One region of the Flavobacterium mesophilum genome, then DNA from elsewhere that is predicted to be linked to it. Evidence: riboswitches for the same ligand, from Rfam matches in the RefSeq annotation. Region 1 holds a riboswitch; each other region holds the start of a gene.
The links. Region 1 has a riboswitch for S-adenosylmethionine ahead of AAYQ19_RS00775 (redoxin domain-containing protein). Riboswitches for the same ligand answer to the same signal wherever they lie in the genome.
Positions count from the first base shown of each region.

Region 2: it holds a riboswitch for S-adenosylmethionine, as region 1 does, so the genes downstream of both, AAYQ19_RS09775 (alpha/beta fold hydrolase) here and AAYQ19_RS00775 (redoxin domain-containing protein) in region 1, are expected to answer to the same signal.
Region 3: it holds a riboswitch for S-adenosylmethionine, as region 1 does, so the genes downstream of both, AAYQ19_RS09700 (homocysteine S-methyltransferase family protein) here and AAYQ19_RS00775 (redoxin domain-containing protein) in region 1, are expected to answer to the same signal.

Region 1 covers NZ_JBCPXZ010000001.1:204,889-209,157, reverse strand. Annotated here, with positions in the region: gene AAYQ19_RS00790 (SDR family NAD(P)-dependent oxidoreductase) at 1-364, shown strand, start outside; gene AAYQ19_RS00785 (nuclear transport factor 2 family protein) at 366-815, shown strand; gene AAYQ19_RS00780 (NAD(P)H-dependent flavin oxidoreductase) at 832-1,917, shown strand; SAM riboswitch class I at 2,157-2,257, shown strand; gene AAYQ19_RS00775 (redoxin domain-containing protein) at 2,551-3,540, shown strand; gene AAYQ19_RS00770 (aminotransferase class V-fold PLP-dependent enzyme) at 3,597-4,269, shown strand, end outside.
Region 2 covers NZ_JBCPXZ010000003.1:189,153-193,421, reverse strand. Annotated here, with positions in the region: gene AAYQ19_RS09785 (homoserine dehydrogenase family protein) at 237-1,325, shown strand; gene AAYQ19_RS09780 (hypothetical protein) at 1,887-2,087, shown strand; SAM riboswitch class I at 2,277-2,385, shown strand; gene AAYQ19_RS09775 (alpha/beta fold hydrolase) at 2,465-3,448, shown strand; gene thrA (bifunctional aspartate kinase/homoserine dehydrogenase I) at 3,451-4,269, shown strand, end outside.
Region 3 covers NZ_JBCPXZ010000003.1:172,252-176,520, reverse strand. Annotated here, with positions in the region: gene AAYQ19_RS09710 (precorrin-2 dehydrogenase/sirohydrochlorin ferrochelatase family protein) at 90-671, shown strand; gene AAYQ19_RS09705 (NAD(P)/FAD-dependent oxidoreductase) at 767-1,819, shown strand; SAM riboswitch class I at 2,043-2,159, shown strand; gene AAYQ19_RS09700 (homocysteine S-methyltransferase family protein) at 2,432-3,436, shown strand; gene AAYQ19_RS09695 (hypothetical protein) at 3,460-4,227, shown strand.

The DNA.
Region 1 (4,269 bases):
AATGTTGGAACAAAAAGATGGTGTTGTCATCAATATTGGGACACCCTTGGTAAATCACGGTTTGGGCGGATGGCCGGCTTCAGCACCAGTTTCGAGCAAAGGCGCAATTCATGCACTTACAATTCAATTGGCGGCTGAATTTGGGAAACAAAATATTCGCGTAAACACTGTCGCTCCTGGCGTAATCAGAACGCCAATGCACGGTGATAAAGTTGACGCAAACGGAGGTCTGCATTTACTAAACCGAGTTGGAGAAATTGACGATGTTGCCGAAATGGTTTATACTGTTGCTAAAAGCAATTTCATTACCGGCACAATCATCAATGTTGACGGTGGAAAAGGAGCAGGACACAACTTAAATTAAAATGAAACCTATTTTATTAATTGCTTTTATGCTCTGGACTTTTCAGGGCATAAAAGCTCAAAATACAATTAAAATGGAAAATCAAGCCGAAATTGCTGCTATTAAAGATGCAGTTGAGAATTATTATTTTAAAGGAATTTACGAAGGCGATGTGATGCTTTTGGGAAGTATATTTTATCCGGGAAGCTTTATTTTTGGAGATGTGAAAGGGCAACCTTATTTTAAAACTGCTGATCTTTACTTAGATGGAGTGAAAAACAGACAAAGTCCGAAAGATTCAGGAAAACCTTTTAAAGGCGAAGTATTAAATATAAAAGTCGTAAATTCAATCGCCATTGCAGAAGTTAGTCTGAAAATGTACGATTTTAATTATCGGGATTTTTTATCTTTCCATAAAGTAAATGGAAAATGGCTTATCGTCAACAAAATGTTGACTGACTTAAGTGAATAATTTTAAATTTTAAGTGATGTGGTACAATACAAAAGCATCGGAATTGTTAGGAATTCAGTACCCGATTTTGCAAGGGCCATTTGGCGGAAATCTTTCAACACCAGAACTAACCGCGGCAGTTTCTAATGCTGGCGGTTTGGGCGGTTATGGCGCATATACGATGAGTCCGCAGGAAATTTATGAAGCAGATAAACAAATAAAAGCCTTAACCAGCAAACCGTATAACTTAAATCTTTGGGTTTCGGATTCGGATATGGATCCAAACGGAATTACAGATGGACAATATGATAAAGCAAAAGAGCTATTCAAGCCTTATTTTGATGAAGCGGGAATTCCGTTGCCAGAAAAACCAGCGCCGTTTCAATCCCGATTTGAAAATCAATTGCAAGTGCTTCTAGATATTCGTCCGAAAGTTTTCAGTTTTATGTTTGGAACACTTTCTCCGGATGTTTTGGAACAATGCAAGAAACTTGGAATTGTAACCGTTGGTGCGGCAACAACTTTAGATGAAGCTATTTATTTAGAAAATTCAGGTGTTGATATGATTATCGCTTCTGGATTTGAAGCGGGCGGGCACCGGCCTTCTTTTTTGGCTTCTGCCGAATCATCAGTAACGGGAACTTTTGTTTTATTGCAATTAATCAGAGAAAAAGTAAAGGTTCCGGTTATTGCAGCAGGAGGAATTGCAAATGGCAAGGGAATTGCCGGAGCATTAGCTTTAGGAGCGAGCGCCGTTCAGATCGGAACTGCATTTTTAGCCACTGAAGAATCAAACGCATTGCCGATCCATAGAGAAATGTTATTTTCAGAAGGATCAAAATACACCACTTTATCGCGCGCTTATACTGGAAGGCTAGGGCGTGGTATTTCAAGCCGAATTGCAAAAGAAATTTTAGGAAAAGAAGCATCAGTGTTGCCATTTCCATTACAAACTACTTTTATGTCTCATTTACGAAAAGCGACTTTAGAACAAAAAAAATGGGATATGATACTTTTTTGGGGAGGCCAAATTTCGCCAATTTTAAAGCATAGAAGAGCAGGGGAGTTGATGCATTCTTTAATTGAAGAAACTACAACGTATTTTGACGAATTGAAGAAATAATTACTTAATAATGCTATTCTTGAAGATTAAGTAGAACTCATTTCAGTATCGAAATGAGTTTTTTTTGTGGGTTCCTAGTAAGTTTTAATCTTAAAAAACAAACATTTAAAGGTTTTTAAAATGTTGTTTTTAAGATGGTTATTTCATTCTTTAAAAAATAATTCAAAAAAATCAATTTAAAACTATACTAATTCGGTAGAATTAATATATATTTGTAACGCAGAAAACATCTGCAATGATACTTATCCAGAAAGACTGAGGGAGTAGGCCCAATGATGTCTTAGCAACCTGTTGCTAAATAAGGTGCTAAATCCTTCCCGCCTTGCGGGACAGATAAGGAAGATTTCCAAAGTGAATCTGAGTAAGGTCATCAATATTAAAATTTATTTTTTCAAAAATGAAAACCAAGTCAGTTGCTTCTCGAACTTATTCAGATCGTTTGAATTTATTCTTTCCAGAAAATAACGTTATGGTTTTCCGAATGCGACCACGTTAGATTTTCTTCTTTTTCAATTCTTTAAAATTATATAAAAAGGACTTTGAAATAAAGTCTAGGAGAATTCTATTGCCCAATTTTAAGTAAAAAATCACATTTAAAAACAAAACATATTAATCACTAAAAATTAAATTACCATGAAAAAAATACTATTAGGCTTAGCGTTCTGCTTTGGAATCGTCCAAACTCAGGCACAAGAAAACAATTTGCAATTAAAAGGAACTGTTGTTGATACGGTTGCGCAATATGTATATCTGCAAAAATTTCACAATAAGATGTTTACCACAATTGATTCGGCAAAAGTGAAAGATGGGAATTTCAGTTTTAAAACCAAAGTTAAAACCCCAGAATTATACGGATTAAGCGTGAATACTGCCAGTTCTCCATTGTATGTTTTTCTTGAAAAAGAGCCTATTACGGTAAAATTGAGTCCGAAGAAATATTATTCTACTTCAGTTGTAACAGGTTCAGCTTCTCAAGATTTATTTGAAACGTACAAAAAGAGCAACGATATAGAAATCAGCAAATTCATTACGTCAAACCCTAAATCTATAGTTGCAGCTTATGTTTTGTACAGAAACTGGTCATATCGATTGACTCCAGAACAAATCACACAAAACATTGCTTTATTGGATAAAAGCCTTCACACGACTTCTTATGTGAAAGAACTAAAAGATCTTGCTGTTGTGTTGGATGGACTAGCAGTTGGAAAAAAAGCTCCTGATTTTACTGCCAATAATCCAGAAGGAAAGCCAGTTCGTCTTTATGAAAATTTGAAAGGCTATACACTAGTTGATTTTTGGGCTTCTTGGTGTGGACCTTGCCGAAGAGAAAATCCAAATATTGTGGCGGCGTATAAGGAATTTCATGATAAAGGATTCAATATTATTGGAATTTCATTGGATAAAAAGAAAGAAAACTGGGTTAAGGGAATTCAGGATGATAATTTAACCTGGACACACGTTTCTGATTTGCTTTTTTGGAATAGTGCCGTTGCTAAATTATACGGTGTACGTGCAATTCCAGGAAATTATTTAGTGGATTCAAAAGGAATTATCGTTGCTAAAAACCTGCATGGAGAAGAATTGCAAGCGACATTAAAAAAGCTTTTGGAAAATAAAATCTGATCATCTAAAAGAATTGAAATTAAGAATACAATCGTTAATTAAAAAATGACAAGGAAATGAATGCTATTGAGCCAACAACAAAACCAACAGAGCCTGAATGTTACTTTTCTAAATTTAGAGAAAACACACTAGGAGTTGAACATACTTTCGAATCGGTTTACGGAGAACAGAATCTGATTTATGCAGATTGGGTTGCCAGCGGAAGATTATACGTCCCGATTGAAGATATTATGCTCAATAAAGTTGGTCCGATGATTGCCAATACGCATTCGCTTTCAAGTCAAACAGGAAAAGCTTCCACTTTTGCATATCAGCGCGCTCGAGAGATTATTAAAAAAGCAGTAAATGCTCATGATTCAGATGTTTTGGTAGCAACTGGAAGTGGCATGACTGCTGCTTTGTCCAAACTGCAGCGTATTATGAAGTTGAGAAATAATTCTGAAAATGAAGCAGACAAACCTGTCGTTTTTATTACGCACATGGAGCATCATTCGAATCAGGTTTCATGGTACGAAACGAATGCGGATGTTGTGATTTTGCCTCCAGACGAAAACAATTTGGTTGATCCTAAAATCCTTTTAGAAGAAATAAAAAAATATTCTGATAGAAGTTTGAAAATTGGTTCGTTTACCGCTTGTTCTAACGTTACTGGAATTATAACGCCTTATCACGAATTGGCTAAAATAATGCATCAAAACGGCGGATTATGCTTTGTAGATTTTGCAGCTT
Region 2 (4,269 bases), on a different contig from region 1:
TTTTTTGTTTTTTGTTTGAAAAATTGCCTTTAGCGGTGTGGTGCCGCTAAGGGTGATTTTTTATGAATAAAACCACTATAAAATTTTTAAACCATATAAGGAATATAAGTCCATTTAAAGTGGACGCTCAAATTTGGAGGATTTACTTGGACGCATTGCTTGCGTCGTTATTGCGCATCTTTACTAAAATGAACTTATATTACTTATATGGTAAAAAACAAAAAATGCGAGAAATTATGTCAAAGCTTAAAATAAATATTATTCTTTTTGGGATTGGGAACATCGGAAGCACTTTAATCAATCAGATTATTGAAAGTCAAGAGTTTTTTCTGCAAAGCAAAAATGTCGATTTTCATTTTCCAATAATAACCAATTCAACAGTTGCTTTTTTTGAGAAGGAAGGTGTTGGGTATTCGTGGGAAACCAATTTTAGAGAATTGGCCGTTCCTTTTAGAGTCGAAGATATTGTTCAATTTGCAAAAGAAAATGAATTTGAGAATTTGATTGCTGTTGACGCGACAGCTAGTGATGAACTCATTGGTCATTATAATACGCTGATTGAAAACGGATTCAATATTGTGGCAGTAAATAAAAAAGCCAACACGCTTCCAATTGATCTTTATAAAAAGCTTAGAGAAAATCTAAAAAAGTACGACAAGGAATTTTTGTATGAAACTTCAGTTGATACCGGATTTCCGGTTTTGCAGACTTTAAGAGATTTGTATTATTCGGGCGAAAAAATCACGAAGATCAGGGGTGTTTTTTCAGATCATCTGAGTTATGTGTTCAATAGATATTCTGCAGAAGAAAATTCTTTTTCAGCTATTTTGAAAGATGCCAGCCTTCTCGGATTGATGCGTTCTACTTTTAAAGAAGACTTGTCAGGAAATGATACCGCTCGAAAATTATTGATTTTGACGCGCGAAATAGGAAGAGAGTTCGAATTAGCCGATATAAAAATCAATCCTATTATAAAAGAAGAACATTTAGAGAAAAACGGAATATTAAATAAAGAGGCCATTGACAAATCATATAAAATTGCAAAAATCACTCAGGCCGAAAATCATGTGTTGCGATATGTAGGTGAATTTGATGTTGCGAAAAACAGGCTTGAGGTGAAATTGGTTTCAGAACCTATTACATCAGCAATTGGTCAGTTGAAAGGATCAGATAGCATTTTTGAAATTTATACGCAATCTTATACGAATGTTCCAATTGTAATACAAAGCGCATCACCTACAAAACAGGCAATTTCAAGAGGAATAATTGCAGATATTTTAAAAGTTGCTGAAAAAATTAAAAATAAGGAAGCAGTCTGGCTTTAAGTGGTTTTTCGATATTAGGAAAAAAGTTCTTTGAAAGATTGAAACAGAAAAAGTTAGTTAATTTTTGTAGGATAAAACTGTTGTTTTGTTGAAATGTGATTTTGTAAGATGTTTTTTGACGAGAAAAAGATGTTTTTTAACGTTTTTTTAGAAAAAATAAGCTTTTGTAACTTGGTTTATTCAAAAAAAAGTCGCAAATTTGTAAGACAAGTAAGGTATGTTAAAAACAGGCGCTTAATTGTTAAAAAATAAATGACTATTTCCTTTTAGATCTTAATCAAATCTAAAAGTTTATTAAAGAAAAGTAAATGCAAGATTTTATTAAAATAGAATTCAAATCACAGATGAATAAGTCCCTACAGATGAACAAGATGTTTAACGTCGCACGTATTTGTGTATGCGTCTGTTGATACTAAAAGTATATATAAGTTTCTATAAAAACTTAAACCCTTTTGGTATTAAAAATCCAAAAGGGTTTTTTTATTCATTTTGATTACCATAACACAGATTTAAAGAAAAAGTAAAGATTATAAAACGCAAACTAACTTAAACTTAAATATCATGAGCACATTAAACTACTTAAGAAAAAAGATTTCAACTTTCAAAAGCATCAAAAATGAAAGAAACAATCCGCCTCCAACAAATGAGTTGATCCACCCAAGTTTCGGAATCACGGAGACAGATAAAAAAGAAGTGAGAAAAGAACCAAATTCTTTATTATTCTTGATGTATTCAAAAGAAAATGAAACGCTTTTTATCTAAATCAAAAAGCATCATAAAATAGGGTAAAACCCGCTTAATTTTACTGGGCAGTTTGTTCGGTAATTTTTTGCGTATAATAAATTCTGATTTAAGTATGTTTAAGAAATTATAGAATCAGTTTCGATAAAATTTGCTTGTTTAAGAAATTAGTAGTTAATTTGCACCTTTAAGTTCAAAAACGTATTGAAAATGTTATAAAGAAAGGAGGAGGGATTAGACCCGATGAATCCTTAGCAACCCTTCGTTAATTCGAAGAAGGTGCTGCATTCTACCACGCCCAAACGTGGAAAGATAACAACAAGAATTTTTCTAGTTTCAAACTCTAGACTTTCTTTCTAATATTTCCACATACAAATCAATAATAAAAAGATTTGAAATTGGAAAATATACCCAATCCTATTATAATTCAAGATTTCATCACAGAAAGTGGTGCAATATTTTCATTATTACCGTTAAGTTTTACGCTTTCTGGCTTGCCTTTGCATACAGCGCCAATTGTTTTGGTCAATCATGCTTTGACAGGAAATGCGCAAGTAACTGGCGAAAACGGATGGTGGAATGATTTGATTGGCGACGGAAAAACAATTGACACCAACAAATACACCGTTTTAGCATTTAATGTTCCAGGAAACGGAAATGATTCATTTCTAATCGATAATTATCAGGATTTTACAACCAGAGATGTTGCACGCATTTTTATCAAAGGTTTAAAAGCGTTAAACGTTGAAAAAGTATTTGCAGTAATCGGCGGTTCTGTTGGTGGCGGAATTGCTTGGGAAATCTTGGCATTGGAACCAAACATCACAGAACATTTAATTCCGATTGCAACCGACTGGAAATCGACCGACTGGATGATTGCAAATTGTTACCTGCAGGAACAAATTCTGAACAATTCATCCCGACCAATTGAGGATGCCAGAATTCATGCGATGCTTTGTTATCGATCTCCTGAATCATTCAAAGAAAAATTTCAGCGAACCATCAATCAAGATCTTTTGATTTTTAATATCGAAAGTTGGCTCGCACACCACGGAAAAAAATTGCAACAAAGATTTCAATTGGCATCCTACAAATTGATGAACCAATTGCTCAAAACCATAGACATTACTCGAAATAGTGAGGATTTTGAAACCTTAATGTCTAAAACGCCGGCATCGATTCATATTATCGGAATCAATTCGGATTTGTTTTTTACGCCAAAAGAAAACCTGGAAACGTATCAGGAATTAAAAAGGTTTAAAGACAATGTTTTTTACAGCGAGATTGATTCGGTTCACGGACATGACGCTTTTTTAATCGAGTACAAACAATTAGATCATTTACTTGCCGATATTTTTAAGGCAGAAACAATAGCAAAATAAAAATGAAAGTATTAAAATTTGGAGGTAAATCGTTATCGAATGGAGAAGGACTTAACAAAGTCGTTTCAATCATTTCAGACAAAGTAAATCAAGGCGAGCAAATTGCCGTAGTTGTTTCTGCACGCGGTAACGCGACAGATGAATTAGAAGATATTTTAAGAATTGCCGCTAAAAACGGAAATTATAAGCCATTATTGGAAAGTTTCAAAGCGTATCAAACTTCAGATTATCCAGAAGTTGATTTGTCTGAAGAATTCAATATTTTGGATAAACTTTTTGAAGGAGTGAGCCTTATTGGCGATTACAGCAGTAAAATTAAAGATCAGATTCTGTCGAAAGGTGAATTGCTTTCGGCTAAATTATTGACTGCGATTTTGATCGAAAAAGGAATTCCTGCGAATTTTGTTGATACAAGAGAATTATTAAAAACTGATTCGAAATTTGGTGATGCGCAACCTTTGGAACAACTTTCAAAGAAAAACGTAATCAATTATTTCAAGCTTCATAATGGAGAAACGGTGAATATCGTTACAGGTTTCATTGGTTCAAACAACAATAACGACACTACAACTTTAGGAAGAAACGGAAGTAATTATACGGCTTCGTTAATTGCGAATTATTTAAATGCTGAAGAGCTTCAAAATTTTACGCACGTTGACGGAATTTACACAGCGAACCCTGATCTAGTTGCTGATGCTAAAAAAATCGAATATTTGTCGTTTAATGAGGCGAATGAGTTGGCAAATTTTGGTGCAACAATTCTGCATGCAAAAACGATTATTCCATTATTGGAGAAAAACATTCCGCTTCGTATTTTAAAT
Region 3 (4,269 bases), on a different contig from region 1:
GATGTAGACAAAGAAATGAAAAACATAGCCCAAGGTTTCAACCTTGGGAAACTTGAGATTCATTATTTTTGATGAAACAAAAGATTAAAATGGAACAAAACGAATTATATCCAATATTTCTAAAGCTTCACAATTTAAATGTATTAATTGTAGGCGGAGGAAATGTAGGTCTGGAAAAGCTTTCTTTCTTGTTAAAGTCAAGTCCGAATGCAAATGTTGAGGTAGTAGCAAAAGAATTTCATTTAGAAATAAAAGTTCTGGCAGAGCAACATCCTTCGATAAAATTGACAAAATCGAAGTTCAAAAGGAAAATGCTCAAAAAGCGCCATATGGTAATTGCTTGTACAGATAATCTTGAAGTCAATAAAAGAGTGTACGATTTAGCCAGAAAGCGTTATTTGATTTGCAACATCGCCGATACGCCAGATTTATGTGATTATTATTTGGGTGGCATTGTAACAAAAGGAAATGTAAAAATTGCCATTTCAACCAACGGAAAATCGCCAACAACAGCCAAAAGGCTTCGAGAGTTTTTCGAAGAAGTAATTCCGGAAGATATCAATCAAATGGTTGAGAATCTGAACGAATACCGAAAGACGCTAAAAGGCAATTTTGAAGATAAGGTAAAAAGAATGAATGAAATCACTTCTTCATTAAAAAATAGAGAGTAAAAATTTCCAAAGAAATGAATGATAAAAATCATTGAATAAAGAATAAATTATTCGTTTCTTTGTATTATTAAGAATGATTATAAACAACAACCGTAATGATTAAAACAGATATACTTATAATTGGAGCAGGACCAACAGGTTTATTTGCCGTTTTCGAGGCAGGATTATTGAAATTAAAATGTCATATCTTAGATGCTTTACCGCAGCCAGGAGGACAGCTTTCAGAATTATATCCTAAGAAGCCAATTTATGATATTCCTGGATTCCCAGAAGTTTTAGCCGGAGATCTTGTAGACGGACTAATGGAGCAAATCAAACAATTTGAGCCTGGTTTTACTTTAGGAGAGCGTGCTGAAACAATCGACAAGCAAGAAGACGGAACTTTTATTGTGACGTCTAATAAAGGAACTAAATTCCACGCGCCAGTTATCGCAATCGCAGGAGGTTTAGGAAGTTTCGAGCCTCGTAAGCCACTTATCGAAGATATCGAGTTTTATGAAGATAAAGGAGTAAAATACTTCATCAAAAATCCTGAGAAATTCAGAGATAAAAGAGTTGTTATTGCAGGAGGAGGAGATTCAGCATTAGACTGGTCAATTTTCTTGGCAAACGTAGCTTCAGAAGTAACTTTAGTTCACCGTAGAAACGAATTTAGAGGAGCTTTAGATTCTGTAGAAAAAGTACAGGAATTAAAATCAGCTGGAAAAATCAAATTAATTACTCCAGCAGAAGTTATCGGAATCAACGGTGCTGAGCACGTAGAATCTTTAGATATCGAAGAAAACGGAGCACACCGTAAAATTGATTGCGACTATTTCATCCCACTTTTCGGATTAACGCCAAAATTAGGTCCAATTGGAGACTGGGGATTAGAAATCGAGAAAAATGCAATTAAAGTAAACAATGCATTAGATTACCAAACAAACATTCCTGGAATCTTCGCAATTGGAGACATCAACACATACCCTGGAAAATTAAAATTGATTCTTTGTGGTTTCCACGAAGCAACTTTAATGTGTCAGGCTGCTTATTCAATCATCAACCCAGGTAAAAAATACGTATTGAAATATACTACAGTATCTGGAGTAGACGGTTTCGACGGAACTCGTAAAGAGGCGCCGAAGGCAGTTGTTAAAGCGATAGTCTAAGTTACTGAGATGCTAAGTTTCTAAGCTACTAAGATTTTTATATAGAAAGCTCAAACTATAAGTTTGAGCTTTTTTTTTATGAAACAAAATTTTAAACTTAGAGTCTTAGTCGCTTTTCAAAAACTTAGAAACTCAGTATCTTAGAATCTTAGCAACTTAAAAAAAAACATTTGCAAATCGTATTGTCATTTCATACCTTTGCACTGTTCTTAAAATTTATTGTTCGTTATCACGAAAGGCGGAGGGATAGACCCGATGAAACCTTAGCAACCCTTTACTATAAAGAAGGTGCTAAATTCTACTTTTTACCATAAACACAGGTATTTAAGATAGATAACACAAATACATTCTAGTATTTCTCAAAACTTTTCTAAACAACTTACAAATAATTTACCGAAAGCAATTTCGGTAAGGAGCGAATCATTGGCGCATTTTTGCAGTCAATAGTTCCCGCTTTTCGTTGCAATCTTTTGCTTTTTAAAGAAAAAAGCAAAAGGATTTCCACTTCAATCGGGGCTAAAGAGCCAGCAATAGTGCACTTTTGGAATTAATTAGAATTAAAAAACTTAGCATCTTAGAACCTTAGTGTCTTAGAATCTAAAAGGAAAAAATATGTCGATTACAATTCAAGAAGCAATAAAGAAAAATATCCTAATCCTTGATGGAGCAATGGGAACTATGTTACAACGCTACAACTTCTCAGAAGAAGATTTTCGTGGCGAGCGTTTCAAAGATTTCCCGCATCCGCTAAAAGGAAACAACGATTTATTATCCCTGACACAGCCACAGGCAATTCGTGCCGTGCATGCTGCTTATTTTGATGCAGGAGCAGATATCGTAGAAACCAATACTTTCTCAGGAACAACAATCGGTATGGCCGATTATTTCATGGAAGATTTGGTTTACGAACTAAACTACGAATCGGCTAAATTGGCGAGAGAGGTTGCGGATGAATTCACAGCAAAAAATCCAGAAAAACCACGTTTTGTAGCCGGTTCAATCGGGCCGACAAACCGTACGGCAAGTATGTCACCAGACGTAAACGATCCAGGCTACAGAGCCGTAACTTTTGACGATTTGCGAATTGCATACAAAGAGCAAGTAGAAGCCCTAATGGACGGAGGTTGCGATTTACTTTTAGTAGAAACGATTTTCGATACACTAAATGCAAAAGCAGCACTTTTCGCCATTGAAGAAGTAAAAGAAGAACGCAATCTTGATATTCCAATCATGGTTTCAGGAACAATTACTGATGCTTCAGGAAGAACACTTTCTGGACAAACAGTTGAAGCGTTCTTGATTTCAGTTTCACATATTCCGTTATTAAGTGTTGGTTTCAATTGTGCTTTAGGAGCCGATTTGTTGAAACCGTATTTAAAAACATTAGCTCATAATACAAGTTTTAATGTTTCAGCACACCCAAATGCGGGATTGCCAAACGCGTTCGGACAATACGATGAAACTCCAGAACAAACTCAGGCATTCATCAAAGAATATTTAGAGGATAATTTAATCAATATCATTGGTGGTTGTTGCGGAACAACTCCAGATCATATCCGATTAATGGCAGAAGTAGCGAAGGATTATAAGCCACGTGTAGCGCCGGTTTTTGAATAACTTGTTTTTCGATTTAAATTAATATGACAGTAGGAGCGTTAACAAGTATCAGCATAATAGTAGTAATGTCTATACTTGCAAAGATTTTTCCATATAAAAAGCCAGAAGGTAATTTAAACGTTGATATAAATACGTTAAGAGGTAAGTATCAAATTTGGGATTTATTTTCTGCGGTTTTGATATTTATATTAATTCCAGGAATAACATATTTAATAGGTTCGCTGTTTTCGATTATTTTTTATTCGACTAAAGTGAACAATCCTGAAATTATATATCATATTGGTACAAGTAGGTTAATGTGGTATATGCCAGCATTAGTTTTGTCTTTTGGATTAATTAGAATTCCAATGACGTTAATTTATAAACTTATTTTTAAAGAAGACTATAATCAATTTATGTTGTATTCAGATTTAAAAACGGGTGTTGATGGTATGCGAGTATTAAATTATATGACTTGGATATCAGGAATAGGATCGGTTTTGCTTTTGATTTTACTATCCGATTATTCGGTTGATATTTATAAAGAAAAGATTGTATTAAATGATTTTTTAACTTTTTCAGATAAGTCATATTCATTGTCTGAAATACAGTCTATAAATTATATTCAGCCTATAAATCCAAATACACAACAACCTGAAAAAGAATCATATTTTATTAGATTTAATGACGGTGGGCATTGGGATACAGCTAGAGGTCTTGAAGATGATAATAATAGACAGAGTGAAATCATTAATTTTTTATCTGAAAAAACAGGATTAAAAATTAACGAGTTGCAAAAGAATCCAGAATAATAAAATAATTATCCTTAGGGTTTTGGAAACCTTGCAGGAAAG